DNA from 3 places in the Halomonas sp. AOP5-B2-8 genome. Region 1 is predicted to be linked to each of the others. Evidence: predicted binding sites of a transcription regulator. Region 1 holds the regulator's gene; each other region holds the start of a gene.

Region 1 (5,256 bases):
ACGGCGCGCGCTTTTGCCAGAATCAGCAGCACTGCTAGACGGCGAGAAATCAAGGCTATCACCGTCATCACGCGTTAGATCACGTGGAGATACTTGAGAATCATCAGACATTTGAGACTGTGGCTTATCGATGACGTCCTGACCAACTGCGCGATCTTTATTCAACTCGATGGATGGGTGAGCCATTGCCAACGGGCTAGCAACCAAACCGAAAGAAATACCTACAATGGCGACTTTTTTGCTTAATTTTTTCAATAACATGGCGTTCTCCTCATTACTGCTACGTACCGCTAACGAGTAGTAAAAGTAACCGTTATCGCATTACTTCACAGCGGCTATGGTTTTCAACTAATTGTACGTGTTAGGAGTGCATACTGGATGCCAAAAAAATAAAAATATTTAAAACAGCTGAAAAATCATATCTTTATTCAAAATAATATTGGATACAAAAAACTAGACCCCGCATAGGCGGGGTCAAAGGCGTCATATAACTCTACGATTGCAAATCGCTTACCAAACCTGTCCATCGCCTTCGTCATGCGTTAAGTCTTTAGCCGTAAAATCAACATCAACGCTGGCATTCGTTGACTCAGCCTTTATAACCGCAGGATAGTCGCCTTCATCATACATTAAGTCGGATGGGCTAACGTCAGCCTGGCCTACTGTGCGCTCTGACTGGGCCTGAATGGGCTCAATATCAACTGCGCGATCTTGGTTCGCATTAATTGAAAAATTTGCAAATGCAAAGGGGCTAGCCAATAACGTTAGTGAAATACCCACTAAAGCTGCTTTTTTAACAAAAATATTTAACATTTTGACACTCCTGAAACTGTTTATACCGCTGGCGTGGAAGAAGAAGCGCCTTCATGGCAAACTTTTTAACTTAATCATCTTCCTTACCCTTAGTAAGCATAAAGGATGCCACAACTAATATAGATTATAAAAAATACCATTAATCAATAGTATATAACACATACATTGCGCACAATAATATGACGCAAAAACAACAACCACGCTAAATAACTGTGCACAAATGTCACATGCGCAAGTTTGTATGTGCCTTTTTGACACACAGCTAGAAAAAAGCAGCGTTGCTGAGTTGAAAAAATATAGGGATGATCGATATCACTAAAGAGGCGCGCAGTCAGTTAACCATATTTAACGAGCAACATTGAAAAAAGCTAAGGGCAGTAAAAAAACAGCAGACAGCAAAAAATTAAGCCCCACCTGAGGTGAGGCTTAATGTCTAGCTTGCAGATAGGTAATGCTAACGCTAGCTTCCATTCCTTGTGCGGGACTCCAACCGTGGATGTTACCCTCACTAACGTTTTGATTTCCTATTGATTCATCCTTGAATCTAAAAACATCCCTATAGCAGAGTCTTTACAGGCTCTCAGTACTATCTTTCAGTGCGGTCATTACATACCGCTATTTTCTTCAGGCAACTCTTCTGTGCTATCAAAATTAGCATCATCTGAATTACTAGTAGAGTTTGGATCCATATCGCTGGCGTCATCACCAACATCATGCGTTAAATCGTGCTGATTTTGCTCACTGGCGGTATCCGTGTGAGTACCCTGCGGATCCATCGCCTCGTCATCCGCAGTAATATCTTGGTTCTGATCAATAGATGTACTTTGCTCAGATTCTGCGAACGCTAGCGGGCTAGCCATCAAGCCAAACGTTAAACCTAGAATGCCAGCTTTCTTGAGTAATTCCTTGGACATCATATTCCACCTCCGATCGCTGTTTAAACCGCTTAACTAAGAAAGAAAGGCTAAGTTCAGCCAGCAATTCCTGCGGTCATCTCTCTTACTTACTTATATTCGCTGCAGCAGACATGCCAAAATCTAATATAATAAAATAAAAACAATAATTATCAAAAACTTATAAAAAATAAGATTACGGAATAAATCTTAATTAGCGATAAAGCGCACCCAAATAGTGTGTAAAAATGACACATGAGTAAAGTTTTACCAATCTTACATGCCAATATTGCACACTTCTACAAATATTGTGCAGCAGGCATTTTAGGGCTAGCTAAGACGCGAAGCGGAGAATGTACAGCGGAATAAAGCACCCTTACCCGGGTGAGATTCAATCAATAGCTGAGCATCATGGCGTAGCAGCACGTGTTTGACAATTGCCAAGCCCAAACCAGTACCGCCCGTCGTCGTGCTACGCCCTTTATCAACGCGGTAGAAGCGTTCGGTCAGCCGAGGGATGTGCACAGGATCAATTCCCTCGCCGTTGTCCTCAACGTCAATACAGGCTCCGCCAGCTTGGTTATCTTTCCAGCGCAACGTGATGTGGCTCCCTGGCGGCGTGTAGCGAACAGCGTTAAACGCGAGATTAGAAATCGCGCTGCGCATTTCCTGCTCGCTTCCTAGCAGACGTGCCTTGCTGTCAAGCGCAATAGTGATGGTATGCCGCTGATCCGATAGCGCTAGCGCATCCTCACGAACACTCTGTAGCAAAGAGCCCAGCGACAACGGCTGATGATCCTTACCACTTTGGTCAATTTCTAACCGGGACAGCAGCAATAGGTCATTGACCAGGCTCTGCATTCGCTGCGTCTGCTCCTGCATTTGCTGAATACCTTTACCTAAGCGCGGAGGTAGCTGCTCGGCAAGATCGCCATAGGTTTCTAAATAGCCAGAAAGCACGGTCAGAGGGGTACGTAGCTCGTGGGATACATTGGCCACAAAATCACGGCGCATCTGCTCCAGACGATGCAGACGCGTGATATCTCGCGCCATCACTAGCCGCTCATCGTCGCCGTACAGGGTAATTTGGTACTGCAGAATGCATCGCTCATCAATGGGTGATGTCAGCGTTAGCGGTTCACTATAGTGACGGGCGTTGAAGTAGCTTATAAAGCCCGGATCGCGGAGTAAATTGGTAATGTGCTGACCACGGTCATGGGCCGTTTGCAGCCCAAGCATCGTGGTTGCAGCGCTGTTCCACCACTCTAAATCTCCGTGGCGGTCAAGCATAACGACGCTATCGCGCATCGCCTCTGACGACTCTTGAATACGCGCCAAAGTGGCACGCAGCCGACTTTGTGTAATGCGCTGGCTTTTTTGATAGCGATATAAGCGATCAAACAGTTCGCCCCATATCCCCTGGGCAGCAGGTGGTTCATCATGGGGTTGCAGGGTTAGCCATCGATACAGCGCGCGCAGCTGCCGCAATTGATAAAACAGATACACTGCCAATCCAGAAGCCAGCCCCAGCCCCGCTGCATCCAATAGCCAGCCAATGCTTGTCCCCAGCGTGGCTAGCCAGGCCAGTTGCCACAGTTCACGGCTCCATAAGCGCACATTTATACCCGTGAAGAGAAACGGTAACCGGTGCCCCGAACCGTTTGAATCAGATTTTGATGGGGTTCGCCTAGCGCTTTACGCAACCGGCGAATATGTACATCTACCGTGCGCTCTTCAACGTACACGTTGCCACCCCACACTTGATCAAGCAGCTGGCTGCGCGTGTAAGCGCGCTCCTGGTGCGTCATAAAGAACTGCAGCAGACGATATTCCGTTGGGCCTATCTCAAGCGCCTTATCATCAGTGCTGACACGATGACTCACCGGATCAAGCAGCAGTCCATTAACCTCTACGGGGTCTTCAACACCACGCGGCGTTGCACGACGCAAAACGGCTTTAAGCCGTGCCACCAACTCGCGAGGCGAAAAAGGCTTGGTAATATAATCATCGGCACCAGCTTCAAGCCCCTGAATCTTATTATCTTCTTCGCCTTTAGCGGTCAGCATAATAATGGGAATTTCAGCAGTGGCTTCTTCGCGCTTTAAGCGCCTAGCAAGCTCGATACCGCTGGTGCCAGGCATCATCCAATCAAGCAGCAGTAAATCAGGCTGGTGGTCGACGATCAAAGCATGAGCATCCTGAGCGTTATCCGCTTCGAGCACGCGATAGTCAGCCATTTCCAGCGCTACCGCAATCATCTCGCGGATCGGCGCCTCATCATCGACAATCAAAACGGTCTTGGCAGTCATACCAGAGCCTCAAGGGGTGCAAAGAGAGCTAATTCAATGAAAAATAGCTCAATGACATATCGATGACGATAACACCATGACTTGATGACAGTTACATGACAGCGGCGATTATTAGCCCGCCACAGGCCACCAACTTAGCGCAATACCCGCGAAAATAAACAAACCTGACCAAAAATTATTGAGGAACGCCTGAAAGCACGCATCTCGGGCACGGTGAAAAATTAACCGCTGCTGATGCAGAAAAGTGGCCGCCATTCCCGCGAGTCCTAACCAGAAAAAACCGCCTAGACCCACTCGCCACCCTACCCATGCTAATAGCAGCAACGTCACCACTTGTAATAAAGCAATAATGACGCGGTCCGCATTACCAAACAGCACGGCTGTCGATTTAATACCGATTTTTAAATCATCGTCGCGGTCCACCATGGCGTACTGGGTATCGTACGCCACGGTCCAAACCACATTAGCAAAAAACAATAGCCAAGCCTCCAGCGGGACATAGCCCAGCACAGCGCCAAACGCCATGGGGATCGCCCAAGCAAAGGCGGCGCCCAGCACGACCTGAGGAAGGTGGGTATAGCGCTTCATAAACGGATAAATAATCGCTAGCAGCACGCCACCCAGCGAGAGCATCACCGTGAACCAATTGGTCAGCAGCACCAAAATGAAGGATATCGCGATCAATGCGATAAACAGCAGCTGGGCCTCGGTTTCGCTAATACGACCGGTGGCTAGAGGACGATTTTTAGTGCGCTTTACATGCCCATCAAAATGACGGTCGGCATAGTCATTCACCACGCAGCCTGCGGCACGCATGGCGTAAACGCCGGCAACAAAAATAAGCAGCACATTGCGCCCCGGCACGCCCTGCGCGGCAATCCATAGCGCCCAAAGAGCGGGCCACATTAATAGCCACGTGCCTATGGGCCGATCCAAGCGCATCAGCTGTAAAAAGTCTGCCACGCGAGCCAATCCCTTCGGCCGCAACAGTGAACGATCCATGCTTACCTCACGAAAAAGAAAACGCAGCTGCTAGCCTAGCGCGAAGGCAGATCAAGGTCATCCGCCATTGCCCGCAAAAAGTACTCTTGTACCAATAACGACAGGCCACCATGCGTAAATACGGAGCGGCGGCCCCAGCTACAATCCTGCTCGACCCCATGTAGGCTAGCAAAAGGCGGGCGTTGTGTTGTCGCCTCTAATGGCCCTCGCACTAAGTCTGGCTGGCGAAATAACCAGCT
Region 2 (5,256 bases), on a different contig from region 1:
GTCCGCGCGGGTGTCGAAATAGCTGGCGCGTACCTGCCAATCGCCCTGGTGCCAGACCACGCCGCTTTCCCACGTGCTGCTGGTTTCGGGGGAAAGATTGGGGTTGGGTATCCAGTAGTTGTCCGGGGTGCAGAAAAATGGCCCGGCGCAGAAACCGGCAAAATGACGCTCGTTGGCGTAAAGCTCGGAGAGACTAGGTGCGCGGAAAGCCTCGGCGTAGCCAGAGAACAGCATCAGCGCATCATCAGGACGCCAGGCAAGACGAAAGCGTGGCGATACTTGATCATGGACACTGTCACCATCGTCTTGCCCGGTAGCGTCGTAGCGATCAAAGCGCGCACCCAAACCAACATCAAACTGACCCGCGCCGCCATCAGACAAATAGCGCCCCGCCGTTAGCGTGGTATCTAAATACGCGGCTTGGGTGTCAATGTCGGCTTTTGGGAAGCCGTTGGCTTCACCCTCTGGGCGCTGGCGGGCCTGTTCCAGTTCGGCGCCAAACACCAGCGTTTGGGAGAGCCAGCCGTGATCCATACGATGGTAGCCATCGCTTTGCAAGCCGATACGTTCTAATGAGCGGCTGGCCTGGGGCTCATCAATATCCTGCTGGCTAAAGGTTAGCCGCGAGGTGATCTCGGTCGCGGCGCCAGGCTGCCAGCGATGGCCAAGCTGCACGTTATTGCTCTCAACATCGCGGTCACGCAGTGGGCTGCTGGCATCTGTTGAAAGCTGCTGAGGGTTGGCAGGCTGGGTTGCGCGCTCGTCGTAATGCTGCCAACTGATAAATACCCGCTGGTCGTCGTTTGGCTCCCAACCGCCTTTTAACAGTAGGCTGTTGAGGGTGGCGTCTTCCTCTGCTTGATCGCCACCGGCGCGCCGAATATCGCCAGACTCACTGCGGCCGACTGAAAATAAGCCATCCACCTTGCCGTTGGCGGTATCGCGGCGGCCAAAGGCCGTTAGGCTGCCGCGTAATTCATCGCTAGCGGTGGCGCCACCAACGGAAAGGCGTACGCCGCTATCTTCGCCAGGTGCCAGCAGGTCATCGGCATCAACGCTCGTAAAGCTGACCACACCCCCCATCGCATTGCTGCCGTATAAGCTGGAGAGGGCGCCGCGAGCTACCTGTACTTCCTGAATTAAGCCAGGGTCGAGGAAAAAGTTGCCGACATGGCCCGTCGAAATATCCTGCCGCACGCCGTCTAAACGTATCAGCACGCCTGAGCGACCAAAACCACGCATACTCAACGTCTGACCGTTGCGGCGCCCCTGACCAGCGACATGCAGACCCGGCTGGCGGCTAAGGATGTCTTCCACTCGGCTAGCCGTTGCTAGCACCGCATCATTGCGGTTAATGATGTCGATAATCAGCGGTGCCCGAGAGAGGTCCGTCGGCGCGCGAGTGCCCGTCACCGTTACCGGATTAAGTTCAGCATCGTCTGCAAAAGCGGCGAGTAGAGGGAAAAAAGTGAGGCAAAGGCCGCTGAACGCGCATGTGTATTTCATGAGCCGGATAGTTCCAACAAAGAGAGGTGGAAGACATCGCTGGCTGAGTGCAGTTAGGCTGCAATATGGCTGGCTGTTGCTGTATTAGTTTTTAAAATTAGGGTGTGCTTATGCGTTAAGGATTAACTTGCCACTTTTGGTGCGACGCAAGATATAGCGTCTTTGTTCATGATGAATAATCAGCTGACCAGCGCTTCCCAGCAGCTCTTTGCTATCCACTTCACGCGCCGCTATAGGCGCCACTACTGGCGCATGGCGTTGCTCAGCGCCCTTGTCGGGAAACTGCATGCGATGATGACTCCTGTGTTAATGATAACTATTAGCGTTAATTTAACAGAGTTGAGAATGCTACTCAATAGGCTTTGGGAGGTAAACGCTTGTCATCATGCGATTAATGGCAGCAACTGTGCCAAAAGGTGTCTTTAATTTACCTATATACAGGCAGGCAGACCGTCATCGCGCTGTCATTTTGCTCAGTTAAAGTCTCTTGAAATTCAATCGTTAGCTTAAAACGATACGAGGGAGACCCAACATGAGTAAAGAGATCGAAGATCATCGTCTGCTTAACCCAAGCCGCAATGAACCGTTCGCAGCGGTATTGGCAAAACATGTATCTCGGCGCGATGTGATGCGTGGCGGCTTGAGCATGGCGGCGGCCTCAATGCTGAGTTTTGGTGGCGCCGCTCAGGCACTTGCCTCAAACGGCACGCAAAAAACACCGCTGACGCTGGCCTTCGAAGCCGTACACGGTTCACTGACTGACGCGATAGTGGTGCCAGAAGGCTATGTGGCACAGGTGCTAGTACCCTGGGGTACGCCGCTCAGCGCTGCCGATACCTGGCAGGCTGACCAGCCGATGACGCCTGATCGCCAGGCTGTGAGTGTGGGCATGCACCATGACGGCATGGCAGGGTTTGCGCTAGATGCCGATAACGCCTCGCGTCGATTTGTACTGGCGCTTAACAATGAATATATCGATCAAGAAGCGCTGTGGGCACCTCAGGGTGGTCCGACTAATGCAAAAAGCGGTAAGCGGCCCGCCGATGAGTCACGCACCGAGATCAATGCCCACGGTGTCACCATGGTTGAGGTTGAAAAAGATGCCAACGGCCACTGGGCACATGTGCCGGGCTCGTCTTATAACCGCCGCTTTACCAGCGCAACAGTGATGGAAATCGCAGGCCCTGTTGCCGGTAGCGACTACGTCAAAACGCAGTTTTCACCGTCGGGCATGCAGACCCGAGGCACCAACAATAACTGTGGCAACGGTGTTACTCCCTGGGGTACCTATATTGCCTGCGAAGAGAACTGGCCGGATATTTTCGTTAACCGTGGTGAACGCTTCCAGGACGATGCGCGCATCGGTATTCCTACCGATAAAAGCCGCTATGGCTGGGATACCTCGGCAGGCGATGCCTCTGAGGACAACGATGAGTTTGGCCGTTTCGATATTACTCCACGAGGTGAACACGCGGCTGACGACTATCGCAACGAGGCGCGCTCGTTTGGCTATCAGGTAGAAGTGGACCCGTATAGCGATGCGCTCGCCGTTAAGCGCACGGCACTGGGTCGTTTTCGCCATGAAGGCTGCTGGCTGGGCAAGCTGGAAGCCGGTCAGCCGGTGGTTTACTACTCTGGCCATGATTCGCGCAATGAGTATGTCTATAAATACGTTTCTGATGCCCTCTGGAATCCCGCTGATGCCAACCGCCCCGGCGAAGAATACGACCGCTTGGCTATCGGTAGTCGATATATGGATAACGGCACGCTGTATGTGGCCCGTTTCCATGCCGATGGCAGTGGTGAGTGGCTAGCGCTGACGCCTGATGCGACAACGCAGGATGGCCGCACGCTAGCCGTGGCGCTGGGCTTGGCAGACGACGACCACGCAGGAATTATCATTAATACCTGTGATGCGGCGGATTTTATGGGCGCAACACCAATGGACCGGCCAGAATGGGCGGCTGTCGACCCTACATCAGGCGAGGTGTACCTCACGCTGACCAATAATACTCAGCGTACCGCCGAAGAAACCACGCCGACGTTTACCAATACCGGTGACGACATTGAGCAGTTAGGCGTTGGTTATGGCACAGCGCCCACCAATGCGTCCAACCCGCGTGCCAATAACGAAGCGGGGCATATTATCCGCTGGCGCGAAAGCCGTTTGCCGAACGCCTTCACCTGGGAAGTGTTTGTGTTTGGTGCCGCGGCAAGCGATGTGGATAACCACTCTGGCCTGAGCGAAATGAACCAGTTCGCGAGCCCCGATGGGTTGTGGTTCGACGAGCGTGGTGACGGCCAGGGGATTCTTTGGATTCAAACCGATAATGGCTATGGCGGGTTAACGGAATATACAAACGATCAATTGCTTGCGGTAGTACCTAACGGGCTGGGCGATATTCAAGGCACCGGCCCGGTAATTAACAATAGCAATCAGCAGCAGCTAAAGCGTTTCGCGGTAGGGCCTAATGGCAGTGAAGTCACCGGTATCTTTGCCACGCCGGATAAAACCGCGCTGTTTATCAATATTCAGCACCCCGGCAACTGGCCCGCTGACGGCGGCGCGCTGGTTCAAGACGCCACCATTGCCGCCAGCGGCCAAGTGCGCCCACGAGCTGCGACGGTGGTCATTCAGAAACGCGATGGTGGTCCGGTGGGGGTGTAACCTCAGCCCTGTAGCGCACAGCGTCGAACTACTCGGCGATAGCCCTAAAGCCCATCGACAAGCAGCTGAAAGGCAATGGTCGCCATCATAATGGCTACGCCAATATCGATCAGTCGCCAAGTTAACGGCCTTGATAGCCAGGGCGCTAGCCAGGAAGCTCCCAGGGCTAGCGCGCTAAACCATAGCGCCGAGCCGCTAGCTGCGCCCAGCGCGTAGGCGCTCGGAACTGGCTGCTGGGCACCTAGCGAGCCAATCAGCACGACCGTGTCGAGATAAACATGCGGATTGAGCAGGGTCACGGCCAGTGTCGCCAGCATCACCGCGTGGAAAGAACGCGCCTGCGTGCCGTTTGCCTCAAGCGTAACGGGGCGCCAAGCGCGGCGCAGTGCTTGGCTTGCGTACCAAAGCAGAAAAGCAATGCCTCCCCAGCGCGCAATGCCAAGCAGTAGCGGGCTTTGCATCAATATGCCTGCCAATCCGAATACGCCCGCGGCTACCAGCACCGCGTCGCAAACCATGCATAGCAGCGCTACGGCTAGATGATATTCACGGCGCAGGCTTTGTGAGAGCACAAACGCATTCTGAGCACCAATCGCCATAATTAGCCCGATAGCGACCAGCAGGCCGTTGATATAACTTTGCCACATACCCTGCCACATAGCGGCCTACTTAATGTTGATGAAATTGTTGGTAAGTGTGCTGCCGCTGCGTGTATAAGGAAAACGAATATTACTGATATACCATTAGGAAAATGAATTGCTTGATTACAAATTATTGGCGGCGTTAGCGGCAGTCGTCGAGCAGGGTGGTTTTGAGCGGGGATCACAAGCGCTGGGGCTGTCGCAGTCGGCTATCTCTCAGCGTATCAAGCTGCTTGAAGCACGTATTGGCCAGCCTGTGCTGATTCGAGCGACGCCGCCCGCGCCGACCGATGTTGGCCGTCGATTGCTCAATCATGTGCAGCAGGTGCGCTTGCTTGAACGCGACCTTCAAGACCAAGTGCCAATGCTCGATGACGCCATGCCGGAGCGTCTACGTTTAGCGATCAACGCTGACAGTTTGGCGACGTGGTGGGCGGCGGC
Region 3 (5,256 bases), on a different contig from region 1:
ATTTACCAGAACCAAGTTAATAAGACCAAGCTAGTAGAGCCGGCCTAGCCAAACATGCCTTTAAACATAAAGAAGAACAAAATAGCTAGGCCTGCGCCCGCGGGCAGCGTAATCAGCCACGAAATAGCAATGGTGCCAATCACGCGCAGGTTAAGGGCGGCCATGCCGCGCGCTAAACCAACCCCCAGCACAGCGCCAACCAGGGTATGCGTCGTTGAGATAGGCAAGCCGGTACCCGAGGCCAATACGACGGTACTTGCGGCAGCCAGGGTGGCGGCAAAACCTCGGCTTGGGGTGAGTTCGGTAATGCCGGTACCCACTGTCGCAATCACTCTGTGACCGTAGGTTACAAGGCCGACCACGATCCCCGCACCGCCCAGCATAAGCACCCACCAGGGCACTAGCGCAGCGCTGTCGATCACGCCGTCGCTACGTACAACGCTAATGACCGCGGCGAGAGGGCCCACTGCGTTCGCTACGTCATTCGAGCCGTGCGCAAACGCCATTGCACAAGCGGTAAAGATCATCAGCACGCCAAACACGCGTTCAACGTTAGCGTAGCCAAAGTGGTCGTTCGCATTTTGCTCGAACTTAATGCGTCGCTGCATAACGATACCCAGACCCATAATGGCGATGCCGAGCACAATCGAAAGCAACAGGCTTTGCCCAAAGCTGAGGTTTAAACCTACGTGCGACAAGCCTTTGGTCAGCGTGACCATCGAGACAATAAAGCCCACCAGGAAAACGTAACCGGGTACGTAGCGCTTAGCCGCTGCAAGCGGGTCGCTGCTTTCAAAAATCAGATGCTGAACAGACTTAAAGAGGACATAGGCGATGGTACCCGCGAGCAGCGGCGAAATGAGCCAGCTAGAGGCAATTTGACCTACCTTGCCCCACGCCACCGCATCAACCCCCAGGCCCACCGCGCCAAAACCGACGATAGCACCCACGATAGAATGCGTGGTAGACACCGGCCAGCCGCGTGCTGAAGCAATCAACAACCAAATGGCGGCAGCTAACAGTGCCGACAACATGCCGTAAACTAATAGCTGAGGATTGGCTTCTAATAATTCGGGGTCGAGTATCCCACCGCGAATGGTGGCGGTGACTTCACCACCGGCGAGCCATGCGCCTAGAAACTCAAAGATAACGGCAATAAGGATGGCTTGCTTGATGGTGATCGCTTTCGACCCCACCGAGGTTCCCATGGCATTGGCTACATCGTTTGCACCAACGCCCCAAGCCATAAAGAAGCCGAACAAACAGGCCAGGATAATGAAGATTTCACCGTGCTGGGCAATAATCAGCATACAAGTCCCCTTAGCGGGCTGTCAGAATCTGTAAGCGGCTACCCACGCGCTCGGCGCGGTCAGATAATTCACCCACCCATTCAATGATTTTATAAAGAAAAATCACATCGACGGGTGGCAGCTGACTTTCAAGCGCGAACAGTTGGCGACGAATAGTCACCTGCTGGTCATCGGCCTGGTGTTCGAGAATATGCAGTTCACGGATCATTCGATGCATGACGTCAGCGACGTTACGTCCAAAGCCTGACTCAAGCAGATCTTTGAGCTCTTCCAATGCCTGACGGGCTTGCGCAACACAAGCAACGCTTGTGCGGATATAATCGCGCATCGGTTCAGCCAGCTCATCCGGCACACGCATTTTACGGCCCATCATGATGCCGGTAATGTCGCGCACCTTATTGGCGATTTTGTCCTGTACGCTAATGAGATCAAGCAGATCAGACCGCGACACCGGTAAAAACATGGTGTTGGGCAGGTTCAATCGCAACTCAGTTTTCAGCGTATCAGCGTCATGCTCTAAGCGGGTGACGTTTTCGCGCAGCTCAGCCGCTTTGATCCAGTCGTCTGCCAGGGTTGCTTCGAAAAACGGCAACAGCTGGTCGGCACATTCGTTTGCCTTGACGATATGGGCCAATAACGGCTGGAATGGCGAGCGGCCAAACATCGAAGAAAAAGGATTGGAGGTAACCATAATGCCTTTTAGCCTGTTTTCGGAAAGCCTGGAAATGGCGGCGCCAGTATAAAGAGTGCGCTCGCCGCCGTCATGAAAAGTTCATAAATGTAATCAAATATTCATCTATATGTCACGATAACGAGGTGGCGATTGCCATGAAAACCCCCATTCCTCTAGAAGTAGAGATTAAGCTGGCGCTTCCCCCCACGGGGCTGGCTGCGCTAAGCCAACACCCTCTTCTCGCTTCAGTTCCCGTATCTCAACACGCATTGGCCAACATCTATTTCGATACCCCGACAAACGATTTAGCCAAAGCGCGTATTGCCGTTCGCCTGCGCGAAATCGATGGTAACGTGCTGCACACTGTCAAAACAGTAGGTCAAGGTAGCGGCGGGCTTTCTCAACGCCAAGAGTGGGAGTGGCAAGCTCCCGGTCCGCAGCTAGACCTCACGGCGCTTGCCAAGCTGCCCCCTTTTCAAGGCGAGCTTGCGCAGGCGCTGCCCTCACTCGTTCCGACGTTACGCACTGACTTCACGCGGCGCTGCTGGCAGTTAACCAGCGGCCTTTCAAGCATCGCTGCAACCGAGACTGACAACCATATTGAGCTGGTATTGGATCAAGGCGAGATTATTAGCGGTAGCTACCGCACGCCTATCTGTGAAATAGAGCTTGAGTTAAAAAGGGGGGAGCCAGAGGCGCTTTGGACATTAGCACTGGCGCTTGCTGAGCAGGTTCCTCTGCGCCCATCAGACAGCAGCAAAGCAGCGCGCGGTAATATGCTAAGTGCCCAGCACTGGCCGTTACCCGACGCGCAAACCCCGGCGCAATGGCTGCACCGCGCCACGCTGGCGCTAGATGCCTACCATGACAGCCAGCAAGCAAGCTTTCTAGCAAAAGCCCATCAGGCTATCAACACGCTGGCGGAACATCCTGAGTTAGATGCCCTTGCACGCACTTATGCCCTGGCACTGCCGAGCGCCCTGGACGCCCAAGGCCAGCCACAGGCCGCTTACGGCAGCGCGGCGTTAGCACTCGCCTATCGCTTGGCGTACTAAACCGCGCTACGCTAGCGCTGAATGAGTGCCCACTTCAGGATGACGCAATGAATTTTCACCTAACGCCAGCCACGGAAGGCCTGCGTAGCCGCCTGTTTCATATCATATTCGAGTCCGACACACCGGGGGCGAAAGCATTTGATATCGCCTTGATTGTGGCCATTTTGGTGAGCGTCGCGGTGATTCTGCTGGGCAGCATTGAAATTTATGCTGAGCGCTACGGGGACATATTTTTCTACACGGAATGGGTACTGACGCTGCTGTTCAGCATTGAGCTGCTCGTTCGCATCTATTGCCTGGAACGTCCTCTTCTCTACCTCAAAAGCTTTTATGGAATCGTCGATTTAATTGCGATTTTACCTACTTGGCTCGTTCTTTTAGTACCCGGCGCCCATGCACTGGTGATTGTGCGGCTACTACGAGTACTGCGTATTTTCCGTATTTTTCGCTTGATGGCGTTTGTCGGTGAAGCCAACCTACTAATCGATGCCCTGAAGCGCAGCTTGCACCAGATTCTGCTGTTCTTCTTCTCTATTTTGATGGTGGTGACGCTATTTGCGGCCTTGATGTACACCATCGAATCGCCGGAGGCAGGCTTCACTAGCATTCCCATGTCGATGTACTGGGCTATCGTTAGCATGACGACGGTGGGTTATGGCGACATCGTGCCTGCGACACCGTTAGGCAAGGCGATCACCATGGTGCTGATGTTACTCGGCTACTCGATTATCGCCGTGCCCACCGGTATTTTCTCGGCACAGGTGATTCGCTCGATACGTGAAGATCGCCACTCGGAAGAAACCTGCCCCGGATGCGGGCATGAGCAGCATGACAAACGCGCCCGCTACTGCATGCGCTGTGGTACCTGGTTAGACGAGGACAGCGAAGACCCGCGCAAGAAAGATGAAGAAAAACAAGATGAAGAAAAACAAGACGAAGACTAAAACGCGCCCCAGGATAACGAAACCTGGGACGCGCAGTTCTCTTTTACTGAGGTAACAAGAGATCAAGGGGCTGGAGTATTAAGGATCACTCCGCTTCGAGCGGCGCGTCCCAGGCATCTAACTCGGCCTCACTCCAAGCACCGTAGGTCGCATTGGGGAATACAATCCAATCCTTGCCAAAGCGCTCTGCATTATCGTTTACAAGCTCGTGCTGCTGGGCAAGGTCGGCACCTGCAAAATCATCCGCAAAATCGTGCAACGAATCGCCTAACTGCATGACCAGCGTGTGACTCTCAACCACCTCCGCGCGCCGTTCTTCTTTAGCAGGCCCCAGCAGCATCACGCTCTGCTCAGATACTTGGGGCAGCGCTAACGCGTCTAGCGTGGCGATTGTGTCGGCCTCATTCTCCTGGTAGCGATCAGAAACGTAAAAAATAGCCACGCCCTGCTCATCCGCGTAATCCAGGAACGCTTTGGCGCCCGGCATTAAACGCGGCTCACCTTCACGCTCCCAGTGCTTCCAAGTATCCCAAGCGGTGTAGTCGTGGCACGCCTGCATGTCGCGAACCAGCAGCGCGCTATTGTCCAGCACCGTTTCATCCAGGTCGGTCATGATGGCTAAGCCGTCGCTGCCACCATGAGCTTCAATTTGATCTTTGAGTCGGTAGGTGGCGAGAGCAAAACCCTGACGCTGAAGGGCTGCGGCTTCAGCAGACTGCTGTTGATAGCGTAGGCCCATCGCATAAGCTTCCTGGGCACACATTTCTGCGTCATCGCTGTCCGCGTGGCTGGTCAGCGGTAGAGCGGTAAGGCTGGCTAAGGCAGCAAAGGTGCAGAGGCGAGAAGTGAAAAGCATCTTCATTGAATGATCTCCTGGGCTAGGTGATCTCAAAAAGACGAGGCGACTCCGCGCCTTAAAGGATCACGATTTATTATCGAAAAGAATCATTAGGATCATATTTTATTTTCATTGAACAATCAAATAACTAAAAAAAGACAAACCGCCACCTCGATCATGCTACGAGCCGGGGATTTGCCTTGAAGAGAGCTTTTAGCCTACGAAAGGAGCAATATCGCCCCGCCCTTCACGAATGATTTTGGGCGGCAGCTCGCGCAGATCAATAACGCTTGTTGGGTCTAAGTGGCAGGCGCCGCCGTCAATAATGGCGTCCAAATGGGCGCCAAAACGCTCGCGAATCTCTTCCGGGTCGTTCATGGGCAATGTCTCTCCCACCGGAATTAGCGTCACGCTCATCAACGGCTCACCCAGCGCG

Evidence for each region. The regulator PhoB, encoded in region 1, activates phosphate uptake and scavenging genes when phosphate is short. The targets are predictions, from matches to a motif close to TGTCATANNNNTGTCANA.
Region 2: ACT3RP_RS11255 (PhoX family protein) is a predicted target of PhoB. The motif match lies at 1,958-1,975, and genes of this name have one in related genera.
Region 3: ACT3RP_RS02975 (CYTH domain-containing protein) is a predicted target of PhoB. The motif match lies at 2,101-2,118, and genes of this name have one in related genera.

Annotation. Positions count from the first base shown of each region.
Region 1 is NZ_JBQSVS010000006.1:134,863-140,118, reverse strand. Features, by position in the region: gene ACT3RP_RS14910 (hypothetical protein) at 1-261, opposite strand, end outside; gene ACT3RP_RS14905 (hypothetical protein) at 511-813, opposite strand; gene ACT3RP_RS14900 (hypothetical protein) at 1,419-1,730, opposite strand; gene phoR (phosphate regulon sensor histidine kinase PhoR) at 2,037-3,323, opposite strand; gene phoB (phosphate regulon transcriptional regulator PhoB) at 3,326-4,015, opposite strand; gene ubiA (4-hydroxybenzoate octaprenyltransferase) at 4,127-5,017, opposite strand; gene ACT3RP_RS14880 (chorismate--pyruvate lyase family protein) at 5,053-5,256, opposite strand, start outside.
Region 2 is NZ_JBQSVS010000004.1:245,101-250,356, forward strand. Features, by position in the region: gene ACT3RP_RS11245 (TonB-dependent receptor domain-containing protein) at 1-1,506, opposite strand, end outside; gene hemP (hemin uptake protein HemP) at 1,615-1,794, opposite strand; gene ACT3RP_RS11255 (PhoX family protein) at 2,039-4,174, shown strand; gene ACT3RP_RS11260 (LysE/ArgO family amino acid transporter) at 4,219-4,821, opposite strand; gene ACT3RP_RS11265 (LysR family transcriptional regulator ArgP) at 4,931-5,256, shown strand, end outside.
Region 3 is NZ_JBQSVS010000001.1:664,440-669,695, forward strand. Features, by position in the region: gene ACT3RP_RS02965 (inorganic phosphate transporter) at 45-1,310, opposite strand; gene ACT3RP_RS02970 (TIGR00153 family protein) at 1,321-2,001, opposite strand; gene ACT3RP_RS02975 (CYTH domain-containing protein) at 2,139-3,038, shown strand; gene ACT3RP_RS02980 (ion transporter) at 3,086-3,982, shown strand; gene ACT3RP_RS02985 (5'-nucleotidase, lipoprotein e(P4) family) at 4,068-4,844, opposite strand; gene ACT3RP_RS02990 (L-threonylcarbamoyladenylate synthase) at 5,034-5,256, opposite strand, start outside.